Regions from separate parts of the Parageobacillus sp. G301 genome, predicted to be linked through region 3. Evidence: riboswitches for the same ligand, from Rfam matches in the RefSeq annotation. Region 3 holds a riboswitch; each other region holds the start of a gene.
The links. A riboswitch is a leader RNA that binds a small molecule or an ion and turns the genes downstream of it on or off. The one in region 3 is predicted to bind S-adenosylmethionine.
Positions count from the first base shown of each region.

Region 1: linked by a shared signal. The riboswitch ahead of metK (methionine adenosyltransferase) and the one ahead of mtnW (2,3-diketo-5-methylthiopentyl-1-phosphate enolase) in region 3 are both predicted to bind S-adenosylmethionine.
Region 2: linked by a shared signal. The riboswitch ahead of QSJ37_RS04110 (Na+/H+ antiporter NhaC family protein) and the one ahead of mtnW (2,3-diketo-5-methylthiopentyl-1-phosphate enolase) in region 3 are both predicted to bind S-adenosylmethionine.

Region 1 is NZ_BSDB01000002.1:736,192-741,135, forward strand. It holds gene pckA (phosphoenolpyruvate carboxykinase (ATP)) at 1-745, opposite strand, end outside; SAM riboswitch class I at 931-1,045, shown strand; gene metK (methionine adenosyltransferase) at 1,226-2,437, shown strand; gene QSJ37_RS12495 (gamma carbonic anhydrase) at 2,971-3,489, opposite strand; gene QSJ37_RS12500 (alpha/beta hydrolase) at 3,580-4,371, shown strand; gene QSJ37_RS12505 (tetraprenyl-beta-curcumene synthase family protein) at 4,401-4,944, shown strand, end outside.
Region 2 is NZ_BSDB01000001.1:796,594-801,537, reverse strand. It holds gene QSJ37_RS04125 (ABC transporter ATP-binding protein) at 1-741, shown strand, start outside; gene QSJ37_RS04120 (ABC transporter permease subunit) at 756-1,553, shown strand; gene QSJ37_RS04115 (TetR/AcrR family transcriptional regulator) at 1,553-2,230, shown strand; SAM riboswitch class I at 2,419-2,524, shown strand; gene QSJ37_RS04110 (Na+/H+ antiporter NhaC family protein) at 2,634-3,959, shown strand; partial or broken gene QSJ37_RS17925 (transposase) at 4,297-4,944, shown strand, end outside.
Region 3 is NZ_BSDB01000001.1:1,347,086-1,352,029, forward strand. It holds gene QSJ37_RS06835 (1,2-dihydroxy-3-keto-5-methylthiopentene dioxygenase) at 1-7, opposite strand, end outside; gene QSJ37_RS06840 (methylthioribulose 1-phosphate dehydratase) at 32-673, opposite strand; gene mtnX (2-hydroxy-3-keto-5-methylthiopentenyl-1-phosphate phosphatase) at 670-1,329, opposite strand; gene mtnW (2,3-diketo-5-methylthiopentyl-1-phosphate enolase) at 1,326-2,567, opposite strand; SAM riboswitch class I at 2,639-2,747, opposite strand; gene QSJ37_RS06855 (pyridoxal phosphate-dependent aminotransferase) at 2,850-4,022, opposite strand; gene QSJ37_RS06860 (carbon-nitrogen family hydrolase) at 4,123-4,938, shown strand.

The DNA.
Region 1 (4,944 bases), on a different contig from region 3:
GGCGGTTTGGATCGGCGGAAAGCGTCGTTTTTCCCGTGCCGGATAGACCAAAGAATAATGCGACATCCCCTTCTTTACCGACGTTTGCCGAACAATGCATCGATAAAATTCCTTGTTCTGGGAGCAGGTAATTCATCACAGTGAAAATCGATTTTTTCATTTCGCCAGCATATTCTGTGCCACCGATTAGCACGATCCGCCGTTCAAAAGAAATAATGATAAATGTTTCCGATCTTGTTCCATCAACGGCAGGATCTGCTTTAAAGTTTGGTGCGCAAATAACGGTGAATTCCGCTTTGTGTGTTTGCAGTTCTTCCGCTGTTGGGCGAATAAATAGTTGATGTGCAAATAAATTTTGCCACGCAAATTCATTAATGACTTGGATAGGTAAGCGGTATTTGGGATCAGCGCCGGCAAATCCTTTAAAAACAAATATTTCATCTTTTTTCATTAAATAGTCAATTACCTTATTGTATAAGTTTTCGAAAACTTCTTCAGAAATCGGCTGGTTCGTCGTCCCCCAATCGATTTTTGATTTCGTCGAAGCTTCTTCTACAATGTATTTATCTTTTGGAGAGCGACCTGTATATTTTCCTGTCGTTACCGCAACTGCTCCGGTAGCTGTCAACCGACCTTCATTTCGTTGCAACACTTTTTCTACAAGCTGTGCTACCGATAAATTATGAAACACATTTGGCTGTTGTAATAATGTGGTAAGTTTACTTGTCATATTAGCGACTCCCATGTACAAAACCTTCCTTTTTATTGAAATGGTCTCCTTCAAATAGTATAACACATTTTTATTATTAGTCCATACTATTTGTGACAATTTCTTTTCTTTTATTTTTCTCATTTTTGTTCATAAAAAAATTGTCTAATTTTGTTGACTTTCTTTATTTAATTACGATATGATAACTCATTGAACGGATACTCTTATCCCGAGCCGGTGGAGGGACAGGCCCGATGAAACCCAGCAACCGTCACAACTGGAAATGTGTGAAATGGTGCTAACCTGTGGCAAGGCAACGTCCTTGAGCGATAAGAGTGAAAGGAGCAATATGATTGCAATGACCTTTCCTCAAAATTACAGGAAAGGTTTTTTTATATGTCTATGTGTCAAGATATATAAAAGCTATAATAAAAGGGAATGAGTACCGTATCATCTGCAGTTTGCAGGAATACAATATTTAGACGTTCGATTATGAAAAGAGGAGGAAACTGACGAATGTCAAAAAAAAGACGTTTATTTACTTCGGAATCTGTAACGGAAGGTCATCCTGACAAAATTTGTGACCAAATTTCCGATGCCATTTTAGATGCCATTTTAGAGAAGGACCCGAATGCTCGCGTCGCATGCGAAACGAGCGTTACAACAGGGCTTGTGCTCGTAAGTGGAGAAATTACGACATCAACATATGTAGATATCCCGAAAATCGTCCGCGATACGGTTCGCGAAATTGGCTATACTCGTGCGAAATATGGTTTTGATGCCGATACTTGTGCTGTATTGACATCGATTGACGAACAGTCTCCAGATATCGCAATGGGAGTCGATAAGGCGTTAGAAGCCCGCGAAGGTCAGATGACTGACGAGGAAATTGAAGCAATCGGTGCTGGAGACCAAGGGTTAATGTTTGGATTTGCTTGCAATGAAACGAAAGAATTAATGCCGCTTCCGATTTCGTTAGCGCATCGTTTGGCACGCCGTTTGTCAGAAGTGCGGAAAGAAGCCATTTTGCCATATTTGCGTCCAGATGGCAAAACACAAGTAACAGTAGAATACGATGAAAATGGAAAACCAGTGCGTATCGATACGATCGTTGTATCAGCGCAACATCATCCGGAAATTACACAAGAACAAATTGAGCGCGATATTAAAGAACATGTCATTAAGCCGGTTGTACCAGCAGAACTGATCGATGAAAACACAAAATATTTTATTAACCCGACAGGTCGTTTCGTCATCGGCGGACCTCAAGGCGACGCTGGCTTAACAGGACGGAAAATTATCGTTGACACATATGGCGGTTATGCTCGCCATGGCGGCGGTGCGTTTTCTGGTAAAGACCCTACAAAAGTAGACCGCTCTGCAGCCTATGCAGCGCGTTATGTAGCGAAAAACATTGTTGCTGCTGGACTTGCCGATAAATGTGAAGTGCAGTTGGCATATGCGATCGGCGTTGCAAGACCGGTTTCCATTTCCATTGATACGTTCGGAACCGGAAAAGTATCTGAAGATATTTTAATTGAAGTGGTGCGCAACAACTTTGATCTTCGCCCAGCTGGCATTATTAAAATGTTAGATTTGCGCCGCCCAATTTATAAACAAACAGCGGCTTATGGCCATTTCGGACGCACGGACATCGATCTTCCATGGGAGCGCACTGATAAAGCGGGAACATTGAAAGAGCAGGCTCTTGCGTTAGCGAAGCAATAACAAACAGAAAAGGGAGTTACGTTATGTAGCTCTCTTTTTTTGGCAAAATCAAGGGTGAACGCAACGAAAAAAGCATCTGCTTCGACTGCTCTGCAGAAAAGATTGGTAAAAATTTATTTCAATAAACAATTTATATATTGTATCGGAAAAGTAAAGCATTTTGCATGTGATGGAACATGATGTTCTTATTATGATACGCTTCAACGTTATTTAACACTCCAATATATACCCGAGCCAATGACGATGTCCGTCGGTATGAAAAAGTTGGAGCCGGTTCATTATATCAAAAAGAAAGTCGGTGAAAATTAACGAAATTTTTCACCTATATAAAAAAGACAGGCATTCCCAGCTTATCTAATCAAGCTGATAGGGTGATGCCTGTCTTCCTATTTGCCTCCCAACATCTTAAAAAATCGATTTTGGATGCTTTTTTATTTCATCAGTCAGCGGAGCGGTGAAATAAATATCATCTTGGTCATATCCCATAATAACAACAACGTAATGTTAATCGGTCTGCTCGGCGTTTCCTATTATCATTTATCTTGCTGCAGCGATTTATAATATTTCCCTTTCTCCACATACTCGCGGCGAATTCGCTCCATCTCGCGGACATCTTCGTCGGTTAATTCACGAATGACTTTAGCGGGACGGCCAAATGCGAGCGTGTGCGGCGGAATTTTTTTTCCTTGCGGGACAAGGCTTCCGGCACCGATAAACGCTCCTTCGCCAATTTCCGCACCATCGAGAATAATCGAGCCCATGCCGATTAAAGCGTTTTTCCGGATGATGGCGCTATGTAAAATGACTTGATGGCCGACGGTTACACCATCTTCAATGATAAGCGGATTGTTTGGACTTTGATGTAAAATTGAGTTATCTTGGATATTGACGCGATTGCCGATAATCGTTGGAGCGACATCTCCGCGAATAACAGTATTAAACCAAATGCTTGTTTCTTCCCCGATGACCACATCACCGGTAATGGTGACATAATCGGCAATGAAGGCAGATTCAGCGATCTTTGGAGACTTTCCTTTGTACGGATAAATCATACGCTTCTTTCCTTTCATTTTATAAAATGGTTCAGTATTATTTATTATTGTACAGATAGTGGCACGATTCGTAAACGGAGGAGATTGACGATGTGGAAATGGGAGGCAAATGAAGGAAAAGGAACGGTTGTGATTGTCCACGGAGCTGCGGAGCACCACGGGCGCTATCAATGGTTGATCGAGCAGTGGGTGAAAAGCGGTTATCATGTTGTAGCAGGAGATTTGCCTGGACAAGGGCGGACAACGAGAAGAAAACGTGGACATATCCAATCGTTTGATGAATATATTAATGAGGTGGCCGATTGGATCACGGAAGCCAAACAATTTCATGTACCGGTATTCCTTCTTGGACATAGCATGGGAGGGCTTGTTGTTATCCGTACATTGCAAGAAAAACGACCTTCTGTACAAGGGGTTATTTTATCTTCGCCATGTTTAGGACTTGTATCGTATCCATCGAAAGGGCTTGATATGTTATCAAGAGTATTAAATTATATCGCGCCATCCCTTTTGATCGATTCAGGATTGTCTGTCGAACTGGCAACAAGAAATAAAGAGGTACATGAGACGGATAAACATGATGAGCTTTATGTGACGAAAGTATCTGTCCGCTGGTATCGTGAATTAGTAAAGGCGATGGAATTGGCTTCTCGCCGTATTCAGAAATTCCCTGATATCCCATTGCTGCTCATGCAAGGCGGGGACGATAAAATTGTCGATAAAACAGCTGTAAAAGAATGGTTTGACCGTTTGCCGATATCGGAAAAAATGTATAAAGAATGGAACAAATTATATCATGAAATTTTTAATGAACCGGAGCGGGAAGATGTTTTCTTATACGCAAAATCGTTTTTAGATACACAATGCCGACTATATCGCTAGACAATGTAAACACATCTGAGGTGAGCCTGTTGAAAATCCCGACACATCCGATCACTCTTATGAAAAAAGTCTATCGCGACGTCTTTCCGGTAGTGCATCGCGAATTAGCCTATTGGAAACAAAGAGCACAAAATATTCCAGACCCGGAACTTCGAAAACAAGCGTTGGCAAGTATTGAAACAAAAACGTTTCACTGTGAAGGAGGCTCCATTTTATCGTTATTAGCAGGGAAGGAAATGGAAAGGTGTATTCGTTTTATTGTCGCTTATCAAACGATCAGCGACTATCTTGATAATTTATGTGATCGAAGCACTTCATTAGATCCGCTTGATTTTCGAGCTCTTCATGAATCGATGCCTGACGCGTTATCGATTGATGCCGACGTTTCGAATTATTACCGCCATCGTCAAGAACAAGATGACGGTGGCTATTTGCATGACCTTGTACGAACATGTCAAAGTGTTTTAAAGAAAGTGACACATTACGATAAAATTGTTCCGTTTTTGCATGAATTAGCTGGATATTATTGTGATTTACAAGTACATAAACATGTGCATGTAGAGGAGCGAGTAC
Region 2 (4,944 bases), 550 kb from region 3:
ATTCGAACACTTTTAAATTTCATATATCCGACTAGCGGAAGTGCGACTATTTTCGGAAAGGATATCATCAAACACTCAAAAGAAATAAGACAAAACGTCGGTTATCTGCCGTCTGAAGTCCATTATTATGATGATATGAAGGTGATCGATTTATTAAAATACTCCGCTGGCTTTTACAAAAAATTTGATTCAAAGAGAATGAAAGAACTGGCAGAAAGACTTGACTTGGATCTTAATAGAAAAATTGAGGATCTTTCATTTGGAAACCGAAAAAAGGTTGGGATTGTCCAGGCGCTTTTGCATGAGCCAAAACTTCTAATTTTAGATGAACCGACAGGTGGACTCGACCCGCTAATGCAAAACACCTTTTTTGAACTTCTTGCGGAGGAAAGAGAGAAGGGGGCAACGATCATTTTCTCCTCCCATATTCTTTCTGAAGTGCAAAAAATGTGTGATCGGGTCGCTATTATTAAGGAAGGGGAGCTTATTAAAGTAGAAACGATTGAAAATCTCACAAAGAACAATTTGAAAAATATCACGATTACTTTTGACCAATCGGGACCAATCGACTTCAATCTGGAAGGAGTAGTTAAGAAAGAGGTAAACGGCAATGAAATGACACTGCTTTACAGCGGGGATATGAAGGCGCTTCTGCATAAATTAAATACTCTGCCGGTTAAGGATCTATTAATCGGAGAACCGACTCTTGAAGAAGTATTTATGCATTACTATGAAAAGTGAGGGAAGGATCGAAAATGATTTTTAAGAGAGAGTTTAAGCGAAATTTAAAATCATTGATCATTTGGAGCATCGTGCTCAGCGGGCTTATTTTATTGACGTTAAGTATTTATCCTCAGTTTGCCGAGCAGCAAAAAGAAATGACCAAACTCCTTGAGGCCTATCCGGAATCGATTAAAAAAGCGTTCGGAATGAATGAGTTAAACATGGGAGATTTGATGGGTTTTTACGGGGTAGAAATTTATATGATGACCACCCTGTTAGGAAGCATATACTCGGCAATCTTTGCATCCAATATTCTGGCCAAAGAAGAAAATGAAAAAACGATTGAATTTTTGTTGTCAAAGCCTGTCACAAGAAGCCGAATCGTAACAGAAAAACTTCTGGCCGTTTTGGTAAATATTTTGATTTTTAACGTAGTTTCAGCCGTAGCAAGCATCATTGGATTTCAATTTGCAAAAGACCCGGATGTTCCGACAGACACATTTAGTTTATTAATCGCCGCAACGATATTGCTTCATTTGACGTTCGGTGCAATTGCGTTTATGTTGTCGTCGATGATGAAAAAAACAAGAAACATCCTTTCGATCTCACTGGGGATTGTCCTAGCTGCCTACTTTATGAATGTGATGGCAGGGATATCGGAAGACTTAGAGTTCCTAAAATATATAAGCCCGTTTAAATATGTGGACGCCGCCTCCATTATTAATGATAACGAGATTGAGCCTTTGTATATCTTTATTATGGCTGCGGTTATTTTGATTAGTATCTTCGCTTCATATATGGTATATAAAAAGAAAGATATTGCAGTCTAATGAAATTAGAGGTGTTAAAATTGTATTCAGCATTTGAAAAGCAGCCTAAAGAGAAAAAAGACTTGATCATCAAAGTGGCCATCGAGGAATTTGTGAAGAATGGTTATGAAAAGACCTCTACAGATGTTATTACGAGACGGGCGGGAATTTCCAAGGGAATACTTTTTCATTATTTTAAGAGCAAGAAAAACTTATACCTTTATTTAGTGAATTATGTGAAGGACTTTCTGACGGAACTAGCAATGGAAGAAATGGAAAAAATCCAATCTGATGATTTCTTTGAAAGGATCAAAGAAATCGTCCTGTTGAAACAAAAACTAACGGTTCAGTATCTCCAAGAAACTCAGTTTATTACGGATGCCTTTACTAATCCTCCAGTGGCAGTAAAGAAGGAAATGGAAGAAATTATTAAGAAACATTACGAAGCTTATCAGGAAGATTTTTTGCTGAAGCATGTCTATATTAAAGATCTGATCCAAACGGAAAAACTTAGAGAGGATATTTCCGTGGATACCGTGATCCGCATGACCATGTTGATTGCCGAACAGCTGTCTAATAAGTATATGGCTATATACAAAAATAAGCAAATGGATGTCATGAGTGGTGTGGAGTCTTTGATAAGGGAACTGAATGAATATCTTAAGATTATTAAATATGGAATCTATAAACCAGAATAGAGTTTTTGATTTCTTTTCCCGTGGCGTTTTGCTACGGGATTTTTGCATATTATTAATGTTACACAAGTATAATTTTAAGATTTATTTAAAATTATTTAAAAATAAGACATTATCAAAGTGTATTGCACAATAGATGAATATGTTGTAATCTTTTATTTGTTTTATATAACGAAATACAACCGCTCATCTTCTTATCTAGAGAGGCGGAGGGACTGGCCCGAAGAAGTCTCGGCAGCGGACTCGTTTTCGAGTGCTGTGCCAAATCCAGCAAGCATTGTGCTTGAAAGATAAGAAGGGTTTCTTATATAGATACGTATAAGGCCTCTTCTTATGTTCAGATAAGAAGAGGCCTTTTCTCTAAGTGGAAAGCTCCTTCAAAAAAACATAAAATGAGGTGGAAAGAGTGGAGTTAAGAAAAGGCAATCTATTTGCGTTATTTCCGTTTGTGATCTTTTTAGTGTTGTTCATTGGTGCAGGCGTGGTTACAGGCGATTTTTATAAATTTCCAGTCATTGTAGCAATTTTGATTGCGGCAAGTATTTCGTTGATGATGAATCGGAAAGAGTCTTTAACGAAGAAAGTGGAAGTGTTCACAAAAGGGGCTGGAAATGCCGATGTCATGTTAATGGTCATCATTTTCTTATTAGCAGGAGCATTTTCGGAAGTAACTAAAAAAATGGGGGCTGTTGAATCAACGGTTAATTTGGCTCTTTCCGTTGTTCCGCAAAATTTATTAATAGCCGGTTTATTTGTCATTGGATGTTTTATCTCCATTTCGATGGGAACGTCCATGGGAACGATTGTAGCGTTAGCGCCGATTGGAGTCGGAATTAGTGAACAAACCGATATTTCTTTGGCATTATCTATGGCAGCTGTCATTGGCGGTGCTATGTTTGGAGATAACCTATCTTTTATCTCTGATACAACGATTGCGGCAGTTCGTACACAAAATACAAGAATGAAAGAAAAGTTTAAGGTGAACTTTTTCATTGTTTTACCAGCGGCAATCATCACCATCGTTCTTTTCTGGGCCATTACTGCTGGAGAGCAAGCGGAAATTACGAATCAATCTTTTAATTGGATGAAAATTTTACCTTACCTTGGTGTATTAATAACAGCATTAATGGGCGTTAATGTACTAGTCGTGTTAGCAGGCGGTATTTTATTAGCAGGAATCATCGGTCTTCTTGATGGAAGCTACAGTGCAATGGGCCTCATTCAAGCCATCGGTGACGGGGTCGCCGGAATGCAGGAATTGTCATTGCTTGCGATCTTAATTTCCGGTATGGTGGAAGTCATTAAACATAACGGTGGAATCGATTATTTACTTCAATTAGTAACAAGAAATGTAAAGTCAAAAAAAGGGGCACAATTCGGCATCGCGGGATTAGTGAGCTTAACAAATCTTTCAACAGCAAACAATACGATCTCCATTTTAATTGCTGGTCCACTTGCAAAAAACATTGCTGATCAATATGACATTGATCCGCGTAAATCTGCCAGCATATTGGATATTTTCTCATGCTGTTTCCAGGGGCTCATCCCATATGGTGCGCAAATGCTTGTGGCAGCAGGTGTTGCTTCCATTTCACCATTAAGTATTTTGCAGTATTCGTTCTACCCATTCTTAATTGGAGTTTGTGGCATGATCGCGATTGTGTTTGACTTTCCAAAATTAAAAACACAAAAAGAAGTAAAGGCAGACTTACAAGCGAATAAAGCGGTATAAAGGAAAGGGGCTGACTCAAAGCATCCCTTGGAGCGATGTTGAGTCAGCTTTCATTTTCACCAAATGGAGCGATTCTATTTTTTATGATCGAAAAAAGAGTATATTAGTGAATAATTTTGCAAAGTTGAAATCTTTCTTTAATAAGCTGGTTGACTTGTTCAACATTAAACATTTCTAATATAATTTATGAATATTTCACAAAAATAAATTAAGAGAAGAGAGTAATAAAAAATAGGTTCATCACCAAATTTTGTGATTTAGTGATAAAAAAGAGAAAGCATTAACGAAATCCTGGCAATAATGTCAGCGATGAAACAAACATAAGGAGGCTTCGCAAGTGCTTTCTATATCACTAGGATTGCCAGAATTCAAATTGTTAAACAAGAACTTCTTTCCTATGGTTATGCGATTCATGTGGAGAAAACAGAGACACAAGAACGTTGTCCACATTGTGGGTTTCTTACTTCCACTGTCCATGACAGACGGACACGAAAAGTACGGGATTTAGCGATTTTCCGTCAACCGGTGTACTTGTTCGTAGAGGTGAAGCGTTATCGATGCTGGAATTGTTTCCAAGTGTTTTCTGCCTCTTTCGAATCGATTCCACCAAACCAACATTACACCAATCATGTTGCGAGTACTTGTATGAACTTTGTGAAGGCTGAAAGCACCGTATCCCATATACGACATTGGAACGCATTTATTACTCCATCGCATCGAAAAAAGCAAAAGAGCGCCAAGCAGCGATGGAGGCCTCTTCTCCAGAAGGGATGGTGCTTAGCTTAGATGAAACCGCGGTAAAAAAGGGACATCAGTATGAAACCGTATTGATGGATGCCAAAGCAGGATCGGTCATGGGATTGCATGCCGACCGCCAATGTGACTCCGCCATCAACTTGTTGAATCAAAACGTCCTGTCGAAAGAAATGGTGCAAACCGTGATTCTTGACATGTGGGAACCCTATCACAAGGCGGTTCGTGCTCT
Region 3 (4,944 bases):
CTGCCATTGGAATTTCCCCCTTCATCAATTTTTATGATTTAACAACCGGCAGCACGGCGGCCTGCTTTAGCAGCAGCCACTTGACGTGCCAGCTGAATAAAAACTCCCATGCTTCTAAAAACTTCTTCGCCTCAAACGCATCCCGCCCCCAGACGGTAATGCCATGGTTGCGGATCAATACCGCGCCGGCGTCGCCGTTTACATGCTTGGCAAATTCCTTCGCAAGCGTTGGAATATGCGCGTAATTCGGAATAATCGGAATGCGGATGACCGCATCTTCTTCCCAAATCCCAAACGCTTTAATAATTTCTTGGCCGGAAAACGCAACTTCTCCCTCATCTCCGTACAATTCGGAGATAACATTATTGTCGATCGTATGGACGTGGAGGCTGCAGCCCGCGTTCGTTTTCTTGTAAATTTCCACATGCAAAAGCGTTTCGGCAGACGGCTTTAAATTCGTATTCTCCACTGGATTTCCGGAAGCGTCGACAAGCAAAAAATCTTCGTCTGTCTGCTTGCGTTTGTCTTTGCCGCTTGCCGTGACTAAAAAAGTGAGCGGGTCATCGGTTACCTTGATCGACAAGTTTCCGCTTGTGGCGAAAAACCAATCGCGCGCCGCCAATTCTGCTTTTACCTCGGCAAGCTCTTTCCATCTCTTTAGGAGCAAACTCATGACCTCACCTCCATCGTCTCCAGAAAATGAATGACATCGAAAAACGTCGTAAACGGCGTATGTGGAATATTTAGTTCTTGACATTTTTGAAGCAAAAAGTCGCGTGCGATAACATGATCCGCCAGCCTTGCCACTGCTAAATCAGTGATCGAATCGCCGATGACGATGTGAAAGGCATCGGGCTTTGTCAATTTTCGAAGCAGCGACGGCTTGCAGCAGCCACAGCCGTTTTGACACTGTTCATCACATGAATGCGGCCATGTAATGCGAATCGCCTCCCCGCTGAAATCAGAGCCATTGCAGAAGATGCGCTCTTTTTCGATGAGCCCTTCTAAAAGCGGATAGACAAAAAAGTCAATGCCGCCGCTTATGACATATAGCGGAATATCACGTTCCTTCGTAAACGCGACAAATTCGCGAAACCCGTCGCGAATGCGGGCGTTTTGTAAAATGAAATCGACAATCTCTTCTTTCCAACTCGATGGAAGAAGGGAAAACATCGCGCCAACCCCTTCTTGCACCGAGATGCGCTGTGATAATATATCTTCTTTTAACGTTTCCCATTCCGGCGGCGCAAACCGTTTCATAATCGCGATAATGTTGTCATTGTCTGTAATCGTCCCATCAAAATCACAAAAGATGATTGGTTTTGTCATGATGTCACCTCTACTGCGCCCCATAAGTCAATCGCCTTTCGCAACGCCTCATTTTCGCGCGCTGCTTCATGAAGCGATTTTCCGGCAAGAGCCGCATCAATCGCAGCGCGAAATGCTCTGCCGCCACCTGCTGCTCCGTCTGGATGTCCATGTATGCCGCCGCCTGCATTGACGATGCTATCTATGCCAAAATCGCGGAACAATAATGGCACAAGCCCTGGATGAATGCCGGCTGACGGAACCGGGAACGACCGTTTAAACGGCTCCTTATCATTCGTCAACTCTGCGGCAATGCCAAGCGCCTCTTCTTTATCAAGGGCAACGCTTCCGTATGGCGATGGAAAAAGCACAAAATCCGCACCAACAAGGCGAAGCAATTTGCCAAGCAGCAAGGATGCTTTTATTCCGTAAAACTCCGATGGAGTAAGCGCCCCGCTGAATGCCGGATGAGCCATGATCGGAATGGTGATCTCATCATCTTCGCGCAACCCTTGGAGCACATCCAAACCGTACGCAAATACGTTAAATAACAATACATCGGCACCTAATTCGACTGCGCGTTTTGCTTTCTCTTTCAATTCGAACGTTTTTCCAGTCAAGTTCACCGCATATAACGTCCGTTTTCCTGTCTTTTCGTACACTTCGTTTAACACCGCTTTTCCAGCCGTAATTCGCTTTTCAAACGGCGTTAATTCGTTTTCAAACAAAATTTCATCGTCTTTAACGAGATCGACCCCGCCGAGCGCTTGTTGTTTCAGCTGCTCGGATAAATATGTTAAATCGCGGCCGATCATCCCTTTAAAAATGCTCATCAGAAGCGGACGTTCATATACACCCACTTTTTTGCGGATTTCGTCAATGCCAAAACGCGGGCCAGGAAACTGTCTTTTCCATTCGTCGGAAAACGTTAAATCTAGCAATCTCACTTCTCCATCCAGCGACAATTTGCCAAACACCGTCGTTAAAAGCGCCGGAATATCCGCGCTAAAGTTTAAGCTCGGGTATGCAATGCGAACGATTCCCCTCTTCAATCGTTTTCCAAAGTAACGGTTGGCGCGTTCGTTCTCCTCGAGTTCTTGTACGCTTACAACTACTCCTTTATGCTTGCGCAATTGTTCCTGCTCAAGAAGCGGCAAATCCGTCCACGAACCAACGGTCAACCCAAGCGCAATTCCTTCCGCCTTTTTCTCTAAATCTTTTTCATCGTGAATAAGATATGTGGCAATTACTTGACTCATGATCATCCCTCTTTTCTGTTCATCCATCAAAAAAACCTCTTCATAAGAAGAGGCTTTATTTATTCACGCTCTTCTTATCTCTCAGCGTTTCCGCTGCAAGAATTAGCACCGTGCTTAACCGTCGTTAAGCCGGTTGCCGGGCTTCATTGGGCTTGTCCCTCCGCCTGCTCTTGATAAGAATGCTTGCAATATCGTATTCACTTTTCAAACTATTCGCGCTCGAAAATTTAATTTGAATTATGACAGTATTTTTTCGCTCTGTCAATCATTTTTTAACCCATTTTAGAAAAGACCAAGCTTCGAAATCCGTTCCGCCGCTTCTTGCAGGCGGGATTCGCTTGTTAATAACCCAACTCGCACATATCCTTCTCCATGCTTGCCAAATCCAATTCCCGGCGCGACAACGACATGCGCTTTTTCCAGCAAATAATCGGAAAAACGTTCCGATGTCCATCCGTTCGGCACCGGAAGCCACGCAAAAAATGAACCTTTTGGGGCGTCGACATCCCAGCCAATTTGCCGCAACGCGTCAATAAGCGTATTGCGCCGCGATTCATACAGCGCGACAAGCTCTTCCACGCAGCGCTGCGAAGAAAGCAATGCGGTTGCCGCCGCTTCTTGAACAGCGCCAAACAAACTCACATATAAATGGTCTTGCAGCAAGTTAATCGCCGCAATCACGCTCTCATTTCCAACGGCAAACGCCACGCGCCAGCCCGCCATATTATATGTTTTGGAGAATGTATAAATTTCAACGCCAATTTCTTTTGCCCCCTCTGCTTGAAGAAAGCTGACCGGTTTTTTTCCGTCAAAGCCAATCGCACCGTAAGCAAAATCATGAACGACGCAAATTCCGTGTTTTGCGGCAAACGACACCGTTTCTTCAAAAAACTCCTTAGAAGCGATCGCCCCGGTTGGATTATTCGGATAGTTTAAAAACATCATTTTTGCTTTTTCCGCAATATTTGCAGGAATTTCATCATAATCAGGCAAAAACTGATTTTCCGCACGCAATGGCATCATCACCATTTCCGCGCGCGCCAGCGCAATCCCCGACCAATAATCCGGATATCCCGGGTCAGGCACGAGCACAATATCGCCTGGATTGGCTAAACATTGCGGGATCTCCACAAGACCCGCTTTCCCGCCAAACAAAACCGCCACTTCTTTTTCCGGATCAACGGCAACGCCGTATTCGCGCTCATAAAACGCAGCAACGGCGCGTTTCAAAAAGGAATACCCTTTAAATGGCGAGTATTTGTGATATTTTGGGTTCGCCACCGCTTTTTGCATCGCCTCCACGATATGCGGTGGAGTCGGCTGGTCGGGATTTCCTTGCCCTAAATTGATGATGTCATGCCCCTCCGCCATTTTTTTTGCGACTTTATCGACAAGCGAAGCAAAAAACTGTTTTGGAAGGCTCTGCAATAACTCAGATAGTGGAAATTGTTTCATCGCGTTAACACCTTCTCAAAAATTTTCTTGAAATTCTAGTGAAAAATCATATATCGTAAAAATCAAAATGTAAAGTAAAATTTTTTCGAGGTGAATGTTCATGACGATAAAAATCGCATGTCTTCAGCTAGATATCGCTTTTGGCAATCCTAATGAAAACGAACGGCGCGTTGAAAGAGAGATAGAAAAAATTTCAAAAAATCACCCAGATATTATCGTCCTTCCTGAACTATGGACGACTGGCTATGACTTAACCAGACTCGATGAGATTGCCGATGAGGGCGGTATGCGTACAAAAGCGTTCATTCAAAAACTTGCCAAGTCGCATCATGTCAATATTGTCGCTGGATCAATTGCCAGAAAAACAGATCGCGGCGTCACCAATACGATGTACATCGCCGACCGAAACGGCATCATCGTCGGCGAATATAGCAAACTCCATTTGTTCCAGCTGATGGATGAACATCTTTACTTACATCCAGGGGAAGAAATGGGATTGTTCACATTAGAAAACACTCGATGTGCAGGCGTCATTTGTTATGACATCCGCTTCCCAGAATGGATTCGCGTCCATGTGGTCCAAGGGGCGGAAGTGTTATTTGTCGTCGCCGAGTGGCCGCTTCCTCGTCTTTCGCATTGGCGTACACTGCTTGCGGCGCGCGCGATTGAAAATCAATGCTACGTCATCGCGTGCAATCGCGCTGGAAGCGATCCAAACAATGTCTTTGCCGGTCATTCGCTGGTGGTTGACCCATGGGGAGAAATCATTGCAGAAGCAAATGAAGAACCTTGTACGTTAATGGCACAAATCGATCTTCAAAAAGTAAGAGAAGTGCGAAAACAAATCCCGATTTTTGCGGACCGCAGAGCTAACGACTACATCGCTGCAGAAAAAAATTTTTTAAAAAAGAGTTGACAAATC